3 regions of the Nonomuraea sp. NPDC050310 genome follow, and region 1 is predicted to be linked to each of the others. Evidence: riboswitches for the same ligand, from Rfam matches in the RefSeq annotation. Region 1 holds a riboswitch; each other region holds the start of a gene.
The links. Region 1 has a riboswitch for cyclic di-AMP ahead of AB0I67_RS32045 (CHAP domain-containing protein). Riboswitches for the same ligand answer to the same signal wherever they lie in the genome.

Region 1 (7,290 bases):
TCACCGTGAAGGCCAGCATGACCCGCGTCATGACGGCCGGCTTCCAGTTCGTCACCTGATCCTCCTCACGAGCACGAAGTTGATCGCCGCGCCGACCAGGATCAGCAGGAACAACATCCACGCCGCGGCGGCGGCGTAGCCGTAGTCGAACTCGCGGAAGCCCTGCTTGACGATGAACATCGCCACCGTCTGGAACTGGCCCTGCGAGCCGCCGTCCACGTTGCCGTTGTAGAACGTCGTCGGCTCGGCGAACAGGGTCAGGCCGCCGATCGTGGAGTTCAGCACGACGAAGATCATCGTGGGCTTGAGCATCGGCAGCGTGATCTGCCAGAACTGCCGGCGGCGCGAGGCGCCGTCGATCGCGGCCGCCTCGTACAGGTCCTTCGGGATGGTCTGCATCCCGGCCAGGAAGATGATCGCGTTGTAGCCGGTCCAGCGCCAGTCCACCATCAGCGCGATGGCGATCCAGCTCGGCAGCCGCTCGGCCCGCCAGTTGATCGGCTCGACGCCGACCAGGCCGAGCAGCCAGTTGGCCAGGCCCCAGTCGCGCGCGAAGAGCTGGCTGAACACGATCGCCACCGCCACCACCGAGGTGACCAGCGGGAACAGCACGCTCATCCGGATCGCCAGCCGGAAACGCAGCCGCTTGTTCAGCGCGTTGGCCAGCATCAGCGCGATCAGCATCTGCGGCACGGTGGCCAGGAAGAAGATGCCCGTCGTGTTGGTGACGGCGTTCCAGAAGTCCTCGTCGGCCAGCAGCTTGGCGTAGTTGTCCAGGCCCGCCCACTCCGTGGTGCCGGCCAGGTCGTAGTCGTAGAGCGAGTACCAGAGCGTGAAGACCAGCGGGAACAGCCCGAAGGCGGCGAACAGCAGGAAGTAGGGGGAGACCAGCAGGTACGGCACGGCCTTGAGGTCGAAGGCGGACCAGCCCCGCCGGCCGGTGGAGGGCGTTCTGCGGCGCGAACCGCGGGGAGGCCGGTGGGCCGCGGGCGGCGGCGCCACGTTGAGGCTCATGGGAGACCTTTCCAGACGGGTCGGGAACGATCCGGTACGGCGGGGCGGCCGGGCCCCCGCTCGGCGAGTCGGCGGGCCGCGCCGCCGTACCGGAGTCCGGGATCTAGGTCAGCCCGCGGCCTTCACCGCGTCGTCCACCAGCTGCTGCCAGGCCTTGTCGTGCGGCACGGAGCCGTCGTCCATGCCCTGGATGACCGACTCGATGGCGTTCTTGACCTGGGCGTGCTTGACGCCGAGGAAGACCGGCTGGAGCGAGGCGGCGGACTTGGCGAAGATCTCGCCGGAGGGCGCGTTGTCGAAGAACTCGCTCTTGGCGCCCTGCACCTTCGGGTCGGCCTGGGCCTTGGTGTTGCTCGGCATGTTGCCGAACTCGGCGAACACGTCGGCCTGGACGGCGGCGCTGGTCAGGTAGTCGGCGACCTGCGCGGCCTCCTTCGGGTGCTTGCTCTGCTTGGGCACCGCGAGCCAGGAGCCGCCCCAGTTGCCGCCGCCGCCCGGGACCGCGGCGACGTCCCACTTGCCCTTGCCGGCGTCACCGGCGTTGCCCTGGACCACGCCGAGCATCCAGGAGGGGCAGCCGAGGGTGGCGAAGGAGCCCTTCTGGGTGCCGGTCGCCCACTCGTCGGTGAAGTTGCGCAGCTTGGCGGTCAGGCCCCCCTGGCTCATCTTCTGGGCGAAGTCGAACGCCGTCCTGACCGCCGGGTTCTTGTCGACGATCAGGTTGTTGTCCTTGTCGAAGTAGGTGACGTTGCCGTTCTTGGCCGCCTCCTGGTAGAGCAGCACCTGGTAGAGGGTGTTGGTGCCGTCGGTGAACTTCGTGTCGGGCACCTTGGCCTGGAACTGCTGGCCCACCTTCATGAACTCGTCCCAGGTCGGCCACAGGGCGCTGACCTCGTCGCGCTCGGAGGGCAGGCCGGCCTTCTTGAACAGGTCCTTGCGGTAGCACAGGCTCATGCCGCCGATGTCGGTGCCGAGGGCGAAGACCTTGCCGTCGCCGGCGACGCCGTTCTCCCACTTCCAGGCGGGGAAGTCGGCCTGGCGCTTGTCGAGCCCGAACTCCTTCAGGTCGGCCCACCAGGCGCTGTTGGCCTTCGCCAGGCCCATGCCGCCCTCGTCGATGCCCACCACGTCGCCCGCGCCGCTGCCGGCCTGCAGCCACTGGATCATCTGGGGCCAGTACTGCTGCTCGAACTGGTCGGTGAGGTTCTCGTGCTTGATCTGGATGTCCTTGTGCTCGGCGTTCCACTTCTCGACCGCGGTCTTGTAGCCGAAGTTGGCGCCGCCGCCGAAGGTCTGCACGCGGATGGTGATCGGCTCGGCCTGCGCGGCGGGGGAGCCGGCGCCGCCGGTGGCCGCGGGGGTGGTGGTGCCGTTCGAGCCGCAGGAGACCAGCGCCATGGCGGCCAGGGCCGCGACCGCGCCGCGGCGCTTGCTGATGGTCATGAGGTCCTCTTTCGTGTGCGCCCGTGGGGGATTCGGGGGTGAGGCTTGGGAGCGCTCCCATGAAGAGTGGCCATGGTGGGCTCGCTCGTCAACGGGCTGAAACACAACCGTGACCGAGAGAGCGTTTTCTGGTTTCTTAAACGGATATGTCGGCATGAAGGGGACGGAGAGGATGGTGGGAGCGCTCCCATCCTGGGTGTCGCGAAACACGCAAGAAACGCCCGCCCCTGGGGAGGGGCGGGCGTCTCTTGGGGAGGGGGTGCCCCTGGGAGGGGCGGGCGCTTCTGCGGTGGTCACCGGGAAGTGGAGGCGGCCCGGGGGACGGGCCGCGAGCTCCTACTTGCCGTACTCGGGGTAGCCGTAGCCGACGACCTGGGACTTCGGCCGGACACGCTGCTCGACCTTGCCGTTGCCGGTGTTGCCCTCGATCGTGGTGATCGTGCCGTTGCCGTTGTCCTTCTCGACGAAGCCCACGTGGGCGATGCCGTCCAGGCTCTTGCTGCCGGACCAGGAGAAGAAGACGACCGCGCCGGGCTTGGGCGTGGTGCCCCAGCGGTTGTTGTTCTTGAACCACTTGGCGTGGGTCACGGTGTAGGCGTCCCAGCCAACGGAGCTGCGGGCGCCGGTGTGCTCGCCGACCCAGGACACGAACATCGAGCACCAGGCGGCGTTCAGGTAGGCCTTGGTGGAGCCGCCGTCACGCTTGATGGTCTCCTGGGCGCGCTTGGAGGCGGCGTACCAGTTCTGGAACTTGGTGCCTCCGCCACTGGAGTTCTCGCTCACGCCGATCTGCTGACGGGCGAGGCCGAGGACCTTGGTGAGGGACGGCTTGGCCGGCATGGCGGCCTTGGGTGCCGCGGCGGGCGCGGCGGGTGCTTCCTTGGGGGCGTTGAAGGCGAGTGCGGCGACCTCGGGGACGCCGCCGATCTCGGGCTTGACGGTGTCAGCGTGTGCGACGTGGGCGCCGAATCCGGTGGCCGCGAAAAGGGCGGCGCCGAGACCGGCGGAGACGAGCTGGGCCTTGGAAGGACGCACGCGACGGTGTTTTGCCATGAGGGAAAGGACACTCCTTGCTTCATGCCGCTTACCGGGTTAGCTGACGGGTTCGGACGTGAAGCTGCCCTACGGCGCGCCCCTGGCGGGGTCGGCGCCGATTCACCCCAGTGAGACTTTTGGGTCCCCGGTTCCGCGCGGTGGCGGATTCAGCGGTCACAGGCGGGGGCCTGTGAGAGGTGGTCGGTCAAGGCAAGGAACGGATGGCCGTTCGTTTGCCGGGAGTGACCAAAAGGTAATACACGCGGCAAGGAGATTACAAATCTGTAAATGTCCGGGCAGTAAAATCGGCTGTAGATCAATAGCCGCCGATCTACGGAAAACCCCTGTGGGCAGGGCGATCGGGGAATCGGCCGGTTCGCCGGACCCCCATGAGTAGATCTTTTTCGGACCCTCCGCCAGCCCCTGACTTTACCTTTGCCGACGGCGTTCCCCCGGCCCGGGACCGGGGGAACGCAACGGCCGGGATCAGCCGAATTCGGCCGGGTCGGGACCCAGGCGCTTGCCGTTGTTCAGCGCGCCGATCGCGGCCATGTCCTCGGCGTCCAGGATGAAGTCGAAGACGTCGATGTTCTCCTTGATCCGCGACGGGGTGACCGACTTGGGGATCACCACGTTGCCGAGCTGGATGTGCCAGCGCAGCACGATCTGGGCGGGCGTGCGCCCGTGCTTCTCGCCCAGCGTGGCCAGCGCCCGCTCCTCCAGCAGCCCCCGGCCCTGGCCGAGCGGGCTCCACGCCTCGGTCAGGATGCCGTTGGCCTCGTGGAAGGCGCGCAGCTCGGTCTGCGGCAGGTTGGGGTGCAGCTCGATCTGGTTGATCGAGGGCACGATCTGCGTCTCGTCCATCAGCCGCTGGAGGTTCTTGACGGTGAAGTTGGAGACGCCGATGGCGCGCACCCGGCCGTCGTGGTACAGCCGCTCCAGCTCCTTCCACGCCTGGACGTAGAGGTCCTGCTTGGGCGCGGGCCAGTGGATCAGGAACAGGTCGAGCTGGTCGAGGCCGAGCCGCGCCATGCTCTCCTCGAACGCCTCCGCCACCCGGCCGTGGTCGTCGTTCCAGAGCTTGGTGGTGATGAAGAGCTTCTCGCGCGGCAGCCCGGAGTTGCGCACGGCCCGGCCGACGCCCTCCTCGTTGTTGTACAGCCGCGCGGTGTCGATGCTGCGGTAGCCCGCCTCCAGGGCCAGCCCGACCGCCCGCTCGGCGTCCTCGTCGGGCACCTGCCAGACGCCGTAGCCGAGCTGCGGAATCTGGACGCCGTCGGTGTTGAGCAGCAGTGAGTTCATGCATCTCATTGTTCACCCTGCGTTACCGATGGCGTCAGAGGGCCGGGTTAGTGTCGGGCCACGGTCGTCGGCCCGCGGGATCGCCCGTGCGGTTCCGTGAGGAGAGGGAGGCCCATAGCGTGTGGCCGGCCTGGGTGGAATCGCCACTCCAGATGATCTGCGCGGTGGAAGCCCACCACGCCGGCCTGCTCGGGCCCACGACGGTGATCGTGCCGCGGGCGGGCGTGCGCGCCCTGCGCGCCACCCGCGCCGAGCTCGCGCGGCTCGGCCTGCCTCTGGGGGTGGAGGTGGCCGAGCCGCGCGAACGTATGCCCAGCCGCCTGGGGGCGGTGGGCGACGCCTTCTCCGGCCGCGTGCAGGTGCGCTGGCTGACCTCGTGGCGGCCGGTGGTGATCGTGGACGACGGGCTGGCGACCATCCGGCTGCTGGAGCTGCTGGCCGCGGGTCCCGGCCGGCCGCTGGTCCGTGCCCGCGCGACGCCGGGCGTGGCCCGCCGCGCGCTGGGGCTGGCCGCCGGGCTGCGGCTGCACGCGGGGAAGCGCCGGGTGACGGTGTTCACCGCGCTGCCGGTGGAGGAGCGGCTGGCGGAAGCCGTACGAGCCGCGGGGTTCGACGTGATCAGCCACGATTTCGCCTGGCTGCGGGCGCAGCCGCTCGACCGGCCTGGACCGCCGCAGCGCACCGTCGTGCTCGGCACCTCGCTGGTCCGCAACGGCCTGGTCCACCGCGACCGCTACCTCGGCTGGATCACCGCGCTGGCGGCCGACGAGCCCGTCGCCTACTTCCCGCACCGCCGCGAGGACCCGACCGACCTGGCGCTGCTGCGCGAGCGGCCCGGCATCACCGTGCACGAGCCCGGCATGCCCGCCGAGCTCAGCCTGCGCGGCCTGGGCGCCGAGCAGCGCGTGCTCAGCCTGCCCTCCACCGCGATCAGCTCGCTGCGTGTCCTGCTGAGCCCGCGCGGCGTCGCCGTCGAGCCGGTCGAGGTCCCCGACGACTGGTGGACCAGCCGCGCCGCACCCGACCTGCGCGACCATCTCACCCTCTCCGGGGGCCCGGCCTCCGGCCTCTCAGGAAGAGCCGCCCGACCGTGAAGATCCTGGCCGTCGCCGATTCCGACTCCTACCTGAAGTGGGCGGCCTGCCTCCTGGACGATCTGCCCGCCGGCTGCCACGCCGAGCTCGCCGTCGTCCGCACCCCGATCGTGCCCTCCGCCCAGCAGATCGCCGCCGCCGCGGGCGCCCGCCCGCTCGCGGGCGTCCTGTCCGCCCGGGCCCTGCGGCGTACGGCGGAGCGGCTGCGCCCCGACGCCATCGTGGTGGCCTGCACCGGCCCGGTCGTCGACGTGCTGGTCTCCTCGGTGCTGGCCGGGCTGCGGCCCCGCCCGGTGTTCGTCACCGGCCTGCCGGGGATCGCGGTGCCGGCGACCGAGAAGGCCTGGCTCTACCGCAGCGGCTGCGACCTGTTCGTGGCGCACAGCGCGCGCGAGGTGGCCGAGTTCGAGGCGCTGTCCCGGCAGCTCGGCGGCGGCGGCGCGGTCGGCCTGGCCCGGCTGCCCTTCCTGCGCACGGCCCCCACGCCGGGCCGGCCGCAGGCGGCGGGGGAGCGGCGGCGCGTGGTCTTCGCCACGCAGGCCAAGGTGCCCGGCCCGCGCGAGCAGCGCGAGCGGATCCTGCTGGCCCTGGCCGAGCTGGCCGAGGCCCGGCCCGACCTGGACGTCGTGGTCAAGCTCCGCGCGCTGGAGGGCGAGCGCCAGACGCACAACGAGCGCCACCCCTACCCCCGGCTCTGGCGCGACCTGGGCGAGCCCGGGCGGCTGAGCTTCGAGGCCGGCTCCATGCAGGAGCATCTGGACCGCGCGGCGGGGTTCGTCACGGTGAGCTCGACCGCGGCGCTGGAGGCGATCGCCCGCGAGGTGCCCCTGCTGGTGCTGGACGACTTCGGGGTCAGCGCCGAGATGATCAACCTGGTCTTCGAGGGCAGCGGGGTGCTCGGCTCCCTGGCCGAGCTGGCCGCGGGGCGCTTCCGCGATCCCGATCCGGCCTGGTGCGAGGCCAACTACTTCCAGCGCGACAGCGACTGGGTGGGCCTGCTCACCGCGCTGGCCGCCGGGCCGCGGATGCGCTCGCGCTCCCTGCTCGACGGGCCCGAGCACGCCGCCGCCCGCCGCCGGGCCCGGCTGCGCGTCGAGGTGCCGCCGCGGCTGCTGCGCGCCGGCTACCGCGCCAAGCGCAAGCTGCGCCGCGCCCTGGCGTGACGCTTTGCAACCACTTCCCAATCACTTACAAGTCCCCCGTGCCAGCCTCCCCGCGTGACGCAAATCTCGCCAGAGATCGCCCCGGCGGCCCCGCCGGGCTCCCACCCGGGGACTCTCACCGCCCTGCTGCGCCTGCGCGCCGCCACCCTGCCCGACGTCGCGCCGCACGTCTACGTGCTCGACGACCAGCACCTCATCGCCGTCACGCACGCCCAGCTCGACCAGCGCGCCCAGGCGGT
Region 2 (7,290 bases), on a different contig from region 1:
GGCGCCTCCGGTGTCTCTGCCCGGGCAGGACCACCTGGAGAGGAATCACCATGCGCAAGCTGATCGTCGTCGCCATCGTCTCTTTGGACGGCCGGATGGAGGGCCCCGGCCGTGACGTCCTGGCGATGCCCATGGACCACGCCTTCGACTCCCACAACCTGGAGCGCCTGCGCGGCACGGACGTGCTGCTGTTCGGGCGTGAGACCTTCGAGGGCTTCGTGGGCTTCTGGCCGGCGATGACCGACCCGGCGCACGCCGCCGAGGTGCTGCCCGGTGAGCCGGAGCAGCAGCGGGTCCACGTCGAGATCGCCCGGATCAACGCCGGCGTCCGCAAGATCGTGTTCTCCGACAGCCTGCGCCCGGAGGAGACCGAGCCCTGGCGGTCGAGCACGCAGGTCGTGGCGCGGAAGGCGGCACACGGGACGGTCGCCGAGCTGAAGCGGGAGGGCGGCGGCGACATCACCGTGTTCGGCAGCTTCACCGTCTGGAACGACCTGCTCGAAGCGGGCCTGGTCGACGAGGTGCATGTGATGGTGGGGCCGGTCCTGCTGGGCGCCGGGACGCCCGCCTTCCAGGTCTCGGAGACCGTACGGCTGCGCCTGCTCGGCGTCCGGACCTGGGCCGACTCGGGGAACGTGGTGCTGCGGTACGCGACGGAGCCCCCGGTGGAGCCCCGCCGTACCGGTCAGTGAGCTCAAGCGATCTTGTGGATCCAGCTGTGGTGGTCGGGACGCGTGCCGTACTGGATGCCCAGCAGCTCCTCACGCACCCGCATGGTCACCTCGCCGGGGGTGCCGTCACCCACGACCCAAGCCCGGTCGGCGCCCTTGACGGTGCCGACCGGGGTGACCACGGCGGCGGTGCCGCAGGCGAAGACCTCGGTCAGCTCGCCCGACTCGCACCCGGCCTGCCACTCCTCGATCGACAGCCGGCCTTCCTCGGCCTCCAGGCCCAGCTCGGCGGCGAGGTTCAAGATGGAGTCACGGGTGATGCCCGGCAGCAGCGTGCCGGTCAACGACGGGGTCATCAGCTTGTTCCCGAAGACGAAGAACAGGTTCATGCCCCCCATCTCCTCGACATAGCGGTGCTCGTTGGAGTCGAGCCACACCACCTGGTCGCAGCCCTGCTCGACGGCCTGGCGCTGGGCGACGAAGGCCGCCGCGTAGTTGCCGCCGCACTTGGCCGCGCCGGTGCCGCCGGGCGCCGCGCGGGTGTACTCGGTGGACAGCCAGACCGAGACCGGCTTGATGCCGCCGGCGAAGTAGGAGGCGGCCGGTGAGGCGATGACCATGAAGCGGTACTGCTTGGACGGGTAGTTCACGCCCAGCCCGACCTGGGTGGCGATGATGAAGGGCCGCAGGTAGAGCGAGTGGCCCTCGGTGGTCGGCACCCAGTCGCGGTCGGTCTGGACGAGCAGTTCGAGCGCCTCGACGAAGGTCTCCTCGGGCACCTCGGGCATGGCCATGCGGGCGCAGGACTTGTTGAAGCGCGCCGCGTTGGCGTACGGGCGGAAGGCCACGATGGAGCCGTTGCTCTGGCGGTAGGCCTTGAGCCCCTCGAAGAGCTCCTGCGCGTAGTGGAAGACCGAGGTCGCCGGGTCGAGCGTCAACGGCCCGTACGGCTCGAGCCGCGCGTTGTGCCAGCCGAGCTCCTCAGTGAAGTCGATCGAGATCATGTGGTCGGTGAAGTGCTGACCGAAGCCGGGCGCCGCGAGTATCTGGTCGCGCTCGGCCGCGGTGCGCGCGCGGTCGGAGAGTTGCACGTCGAAGCTGAGCGTCATGGCGGAGTCCTTCTTTCGCGAGGCGGGCTTATGTCCAGTATCTGGGATGTAGCGGCATCTATACCAAAAACGCCTGGTGGCTGCGGCCACCAGGCGTTCGTAGGGCAGGCAGGCCGGAGCGCGAAGGGCGCCCGGCCGGGTACGGCTAGGCGCCGCCGGCTACTCGTGCGGTGATGTCGTCACCGATCTCCTGGGTGCCGCGCACCCGGCCGCCGCTCCGCTCGAGGATGTCGGCGGCGACGGCCTGCTCGACGCGCTCGGCCTCGGCGGTCAGCCCGAGGTGCTCGAGGAGCATGGCGATGGAGAGGATGGTCGCGGTCGGGTCGGCCTTGCCCTGGCCGGCGATGTCGGGCGCGCTGCCGTGGACGGGCTCGAACATGCTCGGCGCGGTGCGGTCGGGGTTGACGTTGCCGCTGGCGGCCAGGCCGATGCCACCGGCGATGGCGGCGCCGATGTCGGTGATGATGTCGCCGAAGAGGTTGTCGGTGACGATCACGTCGAAGCGGCCGGGGTCGGTGACGAAGAACATCGAGGCGGCGTCGATGTGCTGGTAGTCGGTGGTGACCTCGGGGAAGTCGGCGGCGACCCGCTTGACGGTGCGGGCCCACAGGTCGCCGGCGAAGGTGAGGACGTTGGTCTTGTGGACCAGGGTGAGCTTCTTGCGGGGCCGCTCGGCGGCCTTGGCGAAGGCGTAGCGGACCACGCGCTCCACGCCGAAGGCGGTGTTGAGCGACTCCTGGGTGGCGATCTCGTGCGGGGTGCCCTTGCGCAGCACGCCGCCGGCGCCCGCGTAGAGGCTCTCGGTGCCCTCACGGACGACCACCATGTCGATGTCCTCCGGCGCGACGCCGGCCAGCGGCGTCTCGACGCCCGGGAACAGCTTCACGGGCCGGAGGTTGACGTAGTGGTCGAGCTCGAAGCGGAGCTTGAGCAGCAGGTCGCGCTCCAGGACGCCCGGCGGCACGCTGGGGTCGCCGACCGCGCCGAGCAGGATCGCGTCGTAGCCGCGCAGCTCGTCGAGGGTGGCGTCGGGCAGCACTTCGCCGGTGCGGTGGTAGCGAGCGGCACCCAGGTCGTAGTGGGTGGTCTCGATCTTGACACCGGTCGCGTTGAGGACCTTCAGTCCTTCGGCGACGACTTCGGTGCCGATCCCGTCTCCGGGGATCACGGCCAGACGAATGTTGCGCGACTCCATGAGAACGTACCCTACCCCCCTGTCTCGCCCTGCGAACAACCTATCTCAAAAGGCGGACACTACTTTTTGTCCGATTTGCGACCTTTTGACCCTTTCGTTAGAGTCCCACGAGCCTAATCCGTCACGTCCGTGACAGAGCCGGGGACCCACCTTTCTTCATGGGGCGAATCCCTTCGTGTAGGGCCGACTTCCAGGCCCGAGCCCGTCAGCTAACCCGGTCGGCCGCGTGGAAGGACCCTCCCCTGTCTCGCCTCGTTCTCGCCGCCCTCGCCTTCCCGCTGGCGCTCGCCGCCACCCCGGCCCCGGCCCACGCCTCGGCCGGCGCGGGCAGCACGCCGGAGAAGGCCGCCAGCATCACACTGGACGCCGCCCAGGTCAAGGAGGTGCGCGACCGGGCCGTCAAGCCGCCCGCCTGGAAGAAGGCCCTCGCCTACGCCATGTCCAAGCGGGGCGTGCCGTACGTCTGGGGCGGGACCTCCGACCGCGGCTACGACTGCTCCGGACTCATGCTCCGCGCCTACGAGAGCGCGGGCATCGAGCTGCCCCGCACCGCGGCCCAGCAGTACTCCGCCTTCGGCAGGAAGATCTCCTGGAAGGAGCTCAAGCCGGGCGACATGGTCTTCTTCTCCGGCCTCGGGCACGTGGGCATGATCAGCCGCCCCGGGTACATGGTGCACGCCCCGCACTCCGGTGACGTGGTCAAGGAGGAGCGGCTCAGCGGCTGGCGGCGCGGCGCCTTCGTCGGCGCGGTCCGGCCCGACCCCAAGGGCGTCGCGCTCTGGGCGGCCCTGCTGAAGCAGAAGGCCAAGCCCGCCGAGACGATGCCTACCGCGAGCCTCTGAGCTCGAAGATCAGCTCCCAGGCCCGGGCCTTGGCGTGGGCGACCGCGCCCAGCAGCACCCCGCTGTCGCCCAGCGCGCTGGCCACCACCTGGGGCCGCAGCGGCCCCAGCTCGGCGATCCGCCGCTGGATGGAGCGCCCGAGCAGGTCAAGGTTGTGCCCGACGCCGCCGGTGAGCACGATCACCTCCGGGTCGAGCACGGCCGCCACCGCGACCAGCAGCCCGCCGATCCGCCGGCCCTCGCCGTCGACCACCGACAACGCGACCGGGTCGCCCCCTGCCGCGGCGGCGAAGACCTCGCGGGCGCTGTCCAGCAGCAGCCCGGCGGCCTGGGCGGCGCGCACCACGCCGGGCGCGGCGGCGACCGTCTCGGTGGCGCCGCGCTCCAGGGTCTCGTCGCCCTCGGGCGCCTCGGCGGCCGGCAGGTAGGACACCTCGCCGGCCGCTCCGCGGGCGCCGACGTAGAGCTCGCCGTTGATGACGATGCCCATCCCGACGCCGGTGCCGACCGAGACCAGCGCGAAGTTGACCTTGCCGCGGCCCTCGCCGTACGCCATCTCGCCGACCGCGGCGAGGTTGATGTCGTTCTCGATGACCAGCTCGACGCCGAGCGCGGCGGCCAGCCGTTCGCCCAGGTCAGGACCGGGCAGGTTGGGGGCGAGGGAGAGCAGCCCGGCCGCGGGGTCGTAGACGCCCGGCGCCCCGACCACTGCGCAGGCGATCGAGGACCACTCGACCCCGGCCTCGGCGGCGGCCTGCCGGGTCAGCTCGGCCACGCAGGCGGCCAGCTCGGCGGAGGTGCGGGCGGTGTTGCGTGCGTCGGTCCGCCCGACGAAGGCGGCCCGCAGGTCGGCGACGGCCACCCGGATCCAGTCGCGGCCGATGTCGATGCCCGCCACGTGCCGGGCGGCGGCGTTGAGGTCGTACAGCGAGCTGACCGGCCCGGGCCGGCCCAGGACCTCGCCCACCAGGTGCACGAGGCCGTCCTCCTCCAGCCCGGCCAGCACGGCGGAGACGGTCGGTTTGGACAGGCCGGTCGCCTTCGCCAGGTCCGCGCGCGCGGCGGGACCGTGGGCGGCCAGCCGATCGAGGAGCTGCCGCTCGTTCAGCACGCGGAGCAGCCGCGGATTCCCCAGCACAGCGGAAGTCTAGCCAACGCGTTGATAGTAAATTACCTTTCTTACCAAATAGGAGAGGAGGGGCGATGCACCGCACAGCCGCCCTGGGAGCACTCTGCTTAGCCGCCGCCCTGCTGACCGCCTGCGGGTCCGGTACGGCAGGCCAGAACAGCGAGGCCGGCAAGACCAGCAAGATCGCGCTGTTCCTGCCGGAGTCCAAGACCACCCGCTACGAAGCCTTCGACCGCCCGCTGTTCGAGGCCAAGGTCAAGCAGCTCTGCCCCGACTGCGAGCTCCTGTACGGCAACGCCGACCAGGACGCCGCCAAGCAGCAACAGCAGGTCGAAGCCGCCCTGGCGCAGGGCGCGAACGTGATCGTCCTGGACGCCGTGGACGCCGGCGCGGTCGCGCCCCTGGTCAACCAGGCCAAGCAGCGCAAGGTCCCGGTGATCGCCTACGACCGGCTGATCTCCGGCATCGACTACGCCTACTACGTCTCCTTCAACAACGTCCGTGTCGGCGAGATGCAGGGCCGGGCGCTGCTGGAGGCGATGACCGCCAAGGGCGTGGCCGGCCAGGGCGAGATCGTGATGATCCACGGCTCCCCCACCGACCCCAGCTCGGCCGACTACAAGAAGGGCGCCAAGAGCGTCCTGGAGGGCAAGGTCAAGGTCGGGCGGGAGTTCGACACCCCCGACTGGAGCCCCGACAAGGCGCAGCAGCAGATGGAGCAGGCCATCACCGCCCTGGGCAAGGACCGGATCGTCGGCGTGCTGAGCGCCAACGACGGCATGGCGGGCGGCGCCATCGCGGCCATGAAGCGCGCCGGGTACCAGACCCTGCCGCCGATCACCGGACAGGACGCCGAGCTCGCCGCCGTGCAGCGCATCCTCACCGGCGAGCAGTACATGACCATCTACCTGGACATCCGGGCGGAGGCGGAGAAGTCGGCGGAGCTGGCCGTGGCCCTGGCCAAGGGCACCCCGGTCCAGGCCCCGGCCAAGGTGCACAACGGGACCGCCGACATCCCGGCCTTCCTGCTCGACCCCATCGCGGTCACCGCGGACAAGGTCAAGGACACGATCGTCAAGGACGGGTTCTACACCGTCGAGCAGATCTGCACGGCCGAGGTCAAGGCCGCCTGCGCGAAGGCGGGCCTGCAGCAGTGATCTCCGCCACCGGGATCACCAAGCGCTACGGCGCGGTCCAGGCGCTCTCGGGGGCGAGCCTGGACCTGCGCCCCGGCGAGGTCGTCGCGCTCGTCGGCGACAACGGCGCGGGCAAGTCCACCCTGGTCAAGGTCGTCTCCGGCGTGATCACGCCGGACGGCGGCACGATCTCCGTGGACGGCTCGCCGGCCCGCATCGCCGGCCCGCACGACGCCCGCGCCCTCGGCATCGCCACGGTCTACCAGGACCTCGCCCTCTGCGAGAACCTCGACGTGGTCGCCAACCTCTTCCTCGGCACCGAGCCGAACCGCTTCGGGCTGCTCCGCGGCATCGCGATGGAGCGCCGGGCCCGCGAGCTGCTCACCCGGCTGGAGGTGCGGATCCGGGACCTGACCGTGCCGGTCGCCCAGCTCTCCGGCGGGCAGCGCCAGTCGGTGGCCATCGCCCGCGCCCTGCTCGGCGAGCCTCGCCTGGTCATCCTCGACGAGCCCACCGCCGCGCTCGGCGTCGAGCAGACCGCCCAGGTGCTCGACCTGATCGCCCGGTTGCGCGAGCGCGGGCTGGCCGTGCTGGTGATCTCGCACAACCTGGCCGACGTCCGGGCGGTCAGCGACCGCGTGGTCGTGCTGCGGCTCGGGCGCAACGCCGGGGAGTTCCGCACCGCGGAAGCCACCCAGGAGGAGATCGTCGCCGCCATCACGGGAGCCGCCGACACAGGAGTCGCCGACGCAGGAGCCGCCGACACAGGAGCCGCCATCACGGGAGCCGCAGATGACTGAGCTGAAGGCCGGTTGGATCAGGGGCAGAGCCGGGGACCTCGGGCCGTGGCCGGCGATCGGCAGCCTGGTCGCCATCGCCGCCGTCCTGCAGTCGCTCAACAGCCGCTTCCTGTCCCCCGAGAACCTCACCAACCTGGCCCTGCAACTGGCCGCCACCGGCACCATCGCGCTCGGCGTGATCATGGTGCTGCTGCTCGGCGAGATCGACCTGTCGGTCGGCTCGGTCAGCGGCCTGGCCGCGGTGGTCATGACCATCCTGCACGTGCGCGAGGGCTGGTCCGCGCTGACCGCCATCGGCGTCGCGCTCCTGGCCGCCGCCGCCATCGGCGTGCTGCACGGCCTCATGCACACGACCCTGCGCATGCCGTCCTTCGTGGTCACGCTGGCCGGGCTGATGGGCTGGGCCGG
Region 3 (7,290 bases), on a different contig from region 1:
TGCTGTTCAGCCAGCCGGGGGAGATCGCCGACGACCTCATCCGGCAGCTCGTGCGCGCCGAGCCGCCGGGCCGCGCGGTGGCCGTGGTCTCCTCCGACCGAGAGGTGGCCGAATCGGTGCGGAAGATGGGAGCCAGACCGGTTCCGTCCGCTCTGCTGTTGCGCCGGCTCGGCCGCGCCTAGCGTTTGCCGGGGCAGGATTCCCCGAAGCGTTCAGTTCACACCTGCAACTTCTGTACCATTTGCCCCAGGTGTGATCACTGGGAGGCGACGCTGTGAGGTTGGGCCGGGTACCGCTGGTCGCCGGATTGGCGGTCGGAGCGTTGCTGGTACATCCCGGCGGGGCGGTCGCCGACCCCAAGCCGACCGTCCGGCAGGCCAAGGCCCGCCTGGCGAAGCTCAACGACCAGGCCGACAAGGTCGTCGACCGCTACAACAAGGCGACCGAGGACTACAAGGCCGCCAAGAGCCGGTACGGCAAGCTGAACGAGCGCTACAAGGCCAAGCTGGCCACCGTCGCCGGGCTGCGCTCGCAGGTGGTCACCATGGCGGTCGACAGCTACCAGACCGGCACCGACCTGACCGCCGCCACGGTGGTCCTCGGCAACGACAGCCCGGCCGACACGCTCACCGGCATGGCCCTGGCCGACCAGCTCGCCGCCGAGCGCGGCCAGCGCCTGGCGCAGTTCCTCCAGGAGAACCAGGGCCTCAAGGCCCAGCGGGACGAGGCCGAGAGCGCGCTGAGCGACGCCGACGCCAAGCGGGACAAGGTCGCCGATGACCGGTCCGAGATCCTCAAGCTGATCAAGAAGCAGAAAGCCCTGCTGGTCCGGCTGGGCGCCTACAAGACCGGTGACCCCAACAGCCCGGGTCTGGTCTACAACGGCCCGGCCCGAGGCAACGCCGCCGCCGCGCTCACGTTCGCCTACGCCCAGGTCGGCAAGCCGTACCGGTACGGAGGCACGGGGCCGGACGGCTTCGACTGCTCCGGGCTGACCCAGGCCGCCTGGCGGGCGGGCGGCGTGGAGCTGCCGCGCACGACGTGGGACCAGTGGGCCTGGGGCGCCAACCGCAAGGTGGACCTCAAGGCGCTCCAGCCGGGCGACCTGGTCTTCAGCGAGGGCCTGGGGCACGTGAGCCTGTACGCGGGCGACGGCAAGATCGTGCACGCGCCGCAGACCGGTGACGTGGTCAAGGTGGTCAATCTCGCCGACTACGGCAGACCGCTGGTAGGCGCCGTCCGCCCCTAAGGTGGTGAGAAATATCACCTTATAAAGGGGCGCTTCCGTGTGGCTTCGTGACGCCGTCCTGTACCAGATCTACCCCCAGAGCTTCGCCGACGCCAACGGCGACGGCATCGGCGACCTCGCCGGCATCGAGTCGCGCCTGGACTACCTGTCCTGGCTCGGCGTCGACGCGCTCTGGCTGAGCCCGTGCTTCGCCTCGCCGATGGCCGACGCCGGCTACGACGTGCGCGACTACTTCAGCATCGACCCCCGCTACGGCACTGAGGCGGACCTGCTCTCCCTGGTGGAGAAGGCCCGCGCCAAGGGCATCCGCATCCTGCTCGACCTGGTCGCCGGGCACACCTCCGACCAGCACCCGTGGTTCCTGGCCTCCGCCGCCGACCCCGGCGACCACCGCTACATCTGGTCCGACCGTGAGGTCCCCGGCTTCGTGCCCTCACCGGGCAGCCGGCCGGGCTCCTACCGCCCCAACTTCTTCGCCTTCCAGCCGGCCCTGAACTTCGGCTACGCGCGTCAGGACGAGGCCGAGCCCTGGCGCCAGCCGGTCGACGCGGAAGGGCCCACGGTCAACCGCAGAGCGCTGCGCGAGATCATGTCCCACTGGCTGGAGCGCGGCGTGTCGGGCTTCCGGGTGGACATGGCCGCCTCGCTGGTCAAGGACGACCCCGGCCACGTGGAGACCGCCAAGCTCTGGCGCGAGCTGCGCGGCTGGCTCGACGAGGCCTTCCCGGAGGCCGTGCTGCTGTCGGAGTGGGGCGATCCCAAGGTCTCGGTGCCCGGCGGCTTTCACGCCGACTTCTTCCTGCACTTCTCCGGCCTGGCCTTCCGCTCGCTGTGGGACAACGGCGCGGTGACCACCGAGTGGGACAAGATCGACTCGCCCTACTTCGACCCGGCCGGGGCCGGCACGACCGCGCACTTCCTGGCCGAGTGGCAGGAGGCCATGGAGGTCATCGGCGCCTCCGGCCTGATCTCGCTGCCCTCCAGCAACCACGACTGGCCGCGCCTGGCCAGCGGTACGCGCGAGGGCGAGCAGCTCAGGGCCGCCTTCACCTTCCTGCTGACCTGGCCGGGCCTGCCGGCGATCTACTACGGCGACGAGATCGGCATGCGGTACGTGCCCGGCCTGCCGGACGTCGAGGGCAGCCGGCTCCTGCCCGGCTACAACCGCGCCGGCTCCCGTACCCCCATGCAGTGGGACAAGGCCGACCCGCAGATCACCTACCTGCCCGCCGACCCCGACCCGGCGCGCCCCAACGTCGCCGACCAGCGCGCCGACCCCGGCTCGCTGCTGCACACCGTCCGCGAGCTGATCGCCCTGCGCCGGGCCCATCCCGATCTCGGTACGGCGGAGCCGGTCGAGGTGCTGCACGCCGGTTACCCGTTCGTCTACCGGCGCGGGCGGTTCGTGGTCGCCGTCAACCCGGGCGCCGCGCCGGCGTCGGTCGAACTGCCGGGTTCGCGAGGCCGGCTCGTATCCGGCGCGGCGGCGGACTGGATCCGGCTCGACGGCTTCGGTCACGCGATCTTCGAACTGGTGTGACGCATGTGACAGATGTGACTTGACGGGCATTGTGAGGAGGTCAATGTGACGCGAATCACAAAGACATCACGAAACGGTGATGGAGCAGGGATCGCTCTTCTGACTATCGCGCGGGGAAATCCTGACTCTTGACGGTGGCTTTGCCCTCCGTTGGCGTGCGGGGTACCTTCTGGCCTCGCGGCGTTCCAGCCAGGACGCCGCGATTTCGCGAGTCGGCCGCAAGATCGCCGATCGGACAGATTGAGATCCGCTTGCCGAATCCGCGCAGCCAGGAGGCGCGGAGCCGGGGACCCAGAGTTCCAGGGGTGAATCAGCGCAGCGCGCTGTAGGGCGACCTTCCACGCCCGAATCCGTCAGCTAACCCGGTAGGCGTTCGTGGAAGTCCCGAGGAGACACCCTGTCTACCCGTCAGATCCCCCGTTTGTCATGCCTTGCCATGGGCGGAGTCGTGTTCGGCACCGCCCTCACCGGCCTCACCGCCACTCCGGCACAGGCCGTGACGAACACCCCCGCCGCCGCTCCGGTCACTTCGAGCGGTACCGCCACGGTGGTCACGACCACCGGGCGGCCTGCGAAGATCGCTTGGCCCGCCAAGGCCGCCCGGTCCGCCCGGGCCGCCAAGGCGGCCAGGCAGAAGGTGAGGGCCGCCAAGGCCGTCGCCGTCGCCAAGGCCCAGATCGGTGACCCGTACCGCTTCGGCGCCACCGGGCCCGGCTCGTTCGACTGCTCCGGCCTCGTCCAGTACGCCTGGCGCAAGGCCGGGATCAGGATCCCGCGCGTGACGCACAGCCAGTACGCGGGCATCAGGACCAAGGTGTCGTGGCGCAACCTGCGCCCCGGCGACCTGATGTTCTTCAGCGGGCGCGGGCACGTCGGCATGTACGTCGGCAAGGGCCGGATGGTCCACTCGCCTCGCACCGGCAAGACCGTGCGGGTCGAGAAGCTCAGCGGCTGGCGCAAGCGCGCCTTCGCCGGAGCGGTCCGCCCCGGCGGCTGACCTCGTGAAGGCCCCGCCCTGTTCCGGGCGGGGCCTTCGCCGGTTTCCCCCTCTGCTTTCCGGCTTTTCCGGCTGGGTGGGCGGGTGCCGCTAACCTGGCAGGATGCCGACCCGGGTGACCCGCAGAGCCGCACTGCTGCTCGCGCTCACCTGCACCGCGGCCGCCCCCCTCGACCCGCCGGCCCCCTTCCGCGGGGCCACCGCCACCCACGGCGCCGCCTCCCGCGTGCTCGCCGAGCCGGGCACGCCGGCCGGCCTCGACCTCCCCGACCTGGCCCGCCGCGCCGACACCGCCGCCACCCGCGTGGACCGCACGCTGGCCACCCGGGTCCGGCCCCTGGTCCTGGTCCCCGCCACCGACGCCGGCGCCGCCCGCCTGATCGGCGCCGCGCCCGAAGCCCTCGCCGGCCTCGCCGCCCTGGCCGACCAGGGCCGGGTGATCATCGTCCCCGGCGGCTACACCCGCCTCACCGAGACCGGCCGCGACGTCGTCCTCACCCACGAGCTCACCCACGTGGCCGCCGGAACCGGCCGCGTCCCGCCGTGGCTGCGCGAGGGCTTCGCCGACTACGTCGCCTACCGCGACTCCGGCCTGAGCGTCGAGGCCGCCGCCGCCGAGCTGCTGGCCGACATCCGGGCGGGACGCCTGCCGTACCGGCTGCCGGAGGGTTTCGGGCCGCCCCGGCAGGCTCAGGCCTACCAGGAGGCGTGGCTCGCCTGCCGGCTCATCGCCGCCGAGTACGGCGAGGCGCGGCTCGTGCGGCTCTACCGGGACGCCGCGCAGGGCAAGCTTGATCTGACGCCGTTCGGCGACTTCACCGCGAGATGGCGCGCCCATCTCAAGCACCTGGGGAGAGGCGATGACGGAGCGGGGGCTTGAGGGAGAGGTTCAAGGAGAGGTTCAGGGAGAGGCGATGGCCGAGGGGGAGCGCGGTGCACCGAGGCCGGGGCTGCTGCGCAGGCAGGCGGGCATCGCGCTGGCCGTGCTGGGCGCGGCGATCGTGGCCGTGGTCGCCTTCACCACGCCCTGGGACCCGCTGCCGCTGCGGGTGCAGCCCGATCCGGCCCGTGACTTCACCCCGGCCGAGATCGCCCGCGCCCAGGCGTTCGACTCGGCGCTCAGCGCGCCCGCCTACCTGTCGCTTGGCCTCACCGTGCTCTTCGCCGGGATCCTCATCGCCACGCCCTTCGGCGCCCGCGTCCTGGCCCTGCTGCGCGGGCCGTGGTGGCTGCGGGTGCTGCTGGGCGTGCTCGTGCTCACCCTGCTGGTCGAGGCGCTGCGCTGGCCGCTGGGGATGTGGTACGAGGTACGGCTGCGCGAGTTCGGGCTGTCCACGCAGGACTGGGGCTCGTGGAGCGCCGACCGGCTCAAGAACATCGCCGTCCGCGTCGCCATCCTCGGCGTGATGATCGTCGTGCTGGCGGCGCTGGCGCGACGGCTCAAGCGCTGGTGGATCCCGGCCGCCGCCGGTGCCTTCGCCTTCACCCTCGCCGCCTCCTTCGTCTACCCGATCGTCTTCGAGCCGCTCTTCAACGACTTCCGCTCGATGCCTCCCGGCCAGCTCCGCACCGACCTGCTCGCCATGGCCCAGCGCGACGGCGTGCCCGTCGACGACGTGCTCATCGCCGACGCCTCCCGGCGCACCACCGCGCTCAACGCCTACGTCTCCGGCTTCGGCGCCACCCGCCGCATCGTCGTGTACGACACGCTGCTCAAGGCGCCCGCCGACGAGGTCGAGCTGATCGTCGCGCACGAACTCGGCCACGCCAAGAACCGCGACGTGCTCAACGGCACGCTCATCGGCGGGCTGGGCGCCGCCTTCGGCGCCGTCCTGCTCTTCCTGGTCTACGGTCTGGTACGGCGGCGCACCGGCGGCCTGTCCATCGCCGACCCCCGCGCGGTCGGCGTCGTCATGGGACTGATGAGCCTGGCCACCGTCCTGTCCGGCCCGCTCCAGAACGTCGTCAGCCGGCACGTCGAGGCCCGGGCCGACCTCAACTCCCTCGACCTCACCCGCGACCCGGCCACCTTCATCGCCATGCAGAAGCGGCTGGCCGTCACCAACATCTCCGACCTTTCGCCCGACTGGCTGGAGTACCTGCTGTACGCCTCCCACCCGACCGCCCCCCAGCGCATCGCCATGGCCCGCACCTGGGCCCTGGAGAACGGCCTTCCCGAGCCGTGAGCAGGGTCCTGATCGTCACCAACGACTTCCCGCCCCGGCCCGGCGGCATCCAGTCGTTCGTCCACGGTCTGGCCTCGCGCCTGCCCGGGGTGGTCGTGTACGCCTCCTCGTGGCGGGGGAGCGCCGAGTTCGACGCGCGCCAGCCGTACCCGGTGATCCGGCACCCCTCCTCCGTCATGCTGCCCACGCCCGCCGTCGCCCGCCGGGCCGCCGCCCTGGTCGCCGCGTACGGCGTGGACACCGTCGTCTTCGGCGCCGCCGCCCCGCTCGGGCTGCTCGCGCCGCGCCTGCGGGCCGCGGGGGTGCGGCGGGTCGTCATGCTCACCCACGGGCACGAGGCGTCCTGGGCGGCGGTGCCGGGCTTCCGCTCCGTGCTGCGCCGGATCGCCGCCTCGGCCGACGTCGTCACCTACCTGGGCGACTACACCCGTGCGCGGCTCCTGCGCGCCGTGCCCGCCGCCAAGCTCGTCCGCCTGGCCCCCGGGGTGGACCCCGCCCGTTTCCGCCCTTCCCCCGCCGCCGCCTCCGCCGTCCGCGCCCGCCTGGGCCTCGGCGACCGGCCCGTCGCGGTGTGCGTGTCGCGCCTTGTCCCGCGCAAGGGCCAGGACCAGCTCATCCGGGCCTGGCCGTACGTCCTTCGCGCTCTGCCCGACGCCGTCCTCCTCTTGGCCGGTGGCGGCCCTTACCGCCGCCGTCTGGAACGCCTGGCCGCCTCCCTGTCCCTCACCACCTCCACCGGCTGGCCCACTCCCACCCAGCCCCCTACGCCGGCCCACCCCACTCCGGTGCGCCGGCCCCCCACATCCGCCCCGCCCATTACGACGGGTCAGCCCACCACGTCCGCCCCGCCCGTTCCGGCGGGTCAGCCCCCTGCGGCGGTCCAACCGTTTCCATCCGGCCAACCCATTACGCCGCTGTCACCAACCTGCGCGCCCGCCGACATCCATTTCACCGGCACCATCCCCGCCGAAGACCTGGCGTCACTGTACGCCGCCGCTGACGTCTTCGCGATGCCATGCCGCACCAGATGGCGCGGAATAGACGTCGAAGGCCTGGGCATCGTCTTCCTGGAAGCCTCAGCCGCCGCCCTCCCGGTGATCGCCGGCGCCTCGGGCGGCGCCCCCGACGCGGTACGGCACGGCGAAACCGGCCTGATAGTCGACGGCGAATCCCTCCCAGACCTGACCACAGCCCTCATAGACCTCCTCTCCGACCAGGACAGATCCCGAAAAATGGGCATCCTGGGCCGAGAGTGGATCACCCAGGAATGGTCCTGGGACCAAGTAGTCACCCGCTTCGACAGCATCCTGCGCTTGCC

Region 2: linked by a shared signal. The riboswitch ahead of AB0I67_RS21850 (C40 family peptidase) and the one ahead of AB0I67_RS32045 (CHAP domain-containing protein) in region 1 are both predicted to bind cyclic di-AMP.
Region 3: linked by a shared signal. The riboswitch ahead of AB0I67_RS40385 (C40 family peptidase) and the one ahead of AB0I67_RS32045 (CHAP domain-containing protein) in region 1 are both predicted to bind cyclic di-AMP.

What each region holds. Positions count from the first base shown of each region.
Region 1 covers NZ_JBFAKP010000018.1:112,355-119,644, reverse strand. Annotated here, with positions in the region: gene AB0I67_RS32060 (carbohydrate ABC transporter permease) at 1-55, opposite strand, end outside; gene AB0I67_RS32055 (sugar ABC transporter permease) at 52-1,014, opposite strand; gene AB0I67_RS32050 (ABC transporter substrate-binding protein) at 1,123-2,457, opposite strand; gene AB0I67_RS32045 (CHAP domain-containing protein) at 2,794-3,510, opposite strand; cyclic di-AMP (ydaO/yuaA leader) riboswitch at 3,522-3,675, opposite strand; gene AB0I67_RS32040 (aldo/keto reductase) at 3,979-4,794, opposite strand; gene AB0I67_RS32035 (hypothetical protein) at 4,959-5,888, shown strand; gene AB0I67_RS32030 (DUF6716 putative glycosyltransferase) at 5,885-7,051, shown strand; gene AB0I67_RS32025 (AMP-binding protein) at 7,106-7,290, shown strand, end outside.
Region 2 covers NZ_JBFAKP010000009.1:5,755-13,044, forward strand. Annotated here, with positions in the region: gene AB0I67_RS21835 (dihydrofolate reductase family protein) at 51-692, shown strand; gene AB0I67_RS21840 (branched-chain amino acid aminotransferase) at 695-1,780, opposite strand; gene AB0I67_RS21845 (3-isopropylmalate dehydrogenase) at 1,926-2,975, opposite strand; cyclic di-AMP (ydaO/yuaA leader) riboswitch at 3,076-3,214, shown strand; gene AB0I67_RS21850 (C40 family peptidase) at 3,359-3,817, shown strand; gene AB0I67_RS21855 (ROK family transcriptional regulator) at 3,801-4,955, opposite strand; gene AB0I67_RS21860 (substrate-binding domain-containing protein) at 5,021-6,103, shown strand; gene AB0I67_RS21865 (ATP-binding cassette domain-containing protein) at 6,100-6,882, shown strand; gene AB0I67_RS21870 (sugar ABC transporter permease) at 6,875-7,290, shown strand, end outside.
Region 3 covers NZ_JBFAKP010000033.1:56,448-63,737, forward strand. Annotated here, with positions in the region: gene AB0I67_RS40370 (NYN domain-containing protein) at 1-182, shown strand, start outside; gene AB0I67_RS40375 (NlpC/P60 family protein) at 275-1,249, shown strand; gene AB0I67_RS40380 (alpha-amylase family glycosyl hydrolase) at 1,287-2,789, shown strand; cyclic di-AMP (ydaO/yuaA leader) riboswitch at 3,032-3,176, shown strand; gene AB0I67_RS40385 (C40 family peptidase) at 3,226-3,786, shown strand; gene AB0I67_RS40390 (hypothetical protein) at 3,890-4,666, shown strand; gene AB0I67_RS40395 (M48 family metallopeptidase) at 4,701-5,972, shown strand; gene AB0I67_RS40400 (glycosyltransferase) at 5,969-7,290, shown strand, end outside.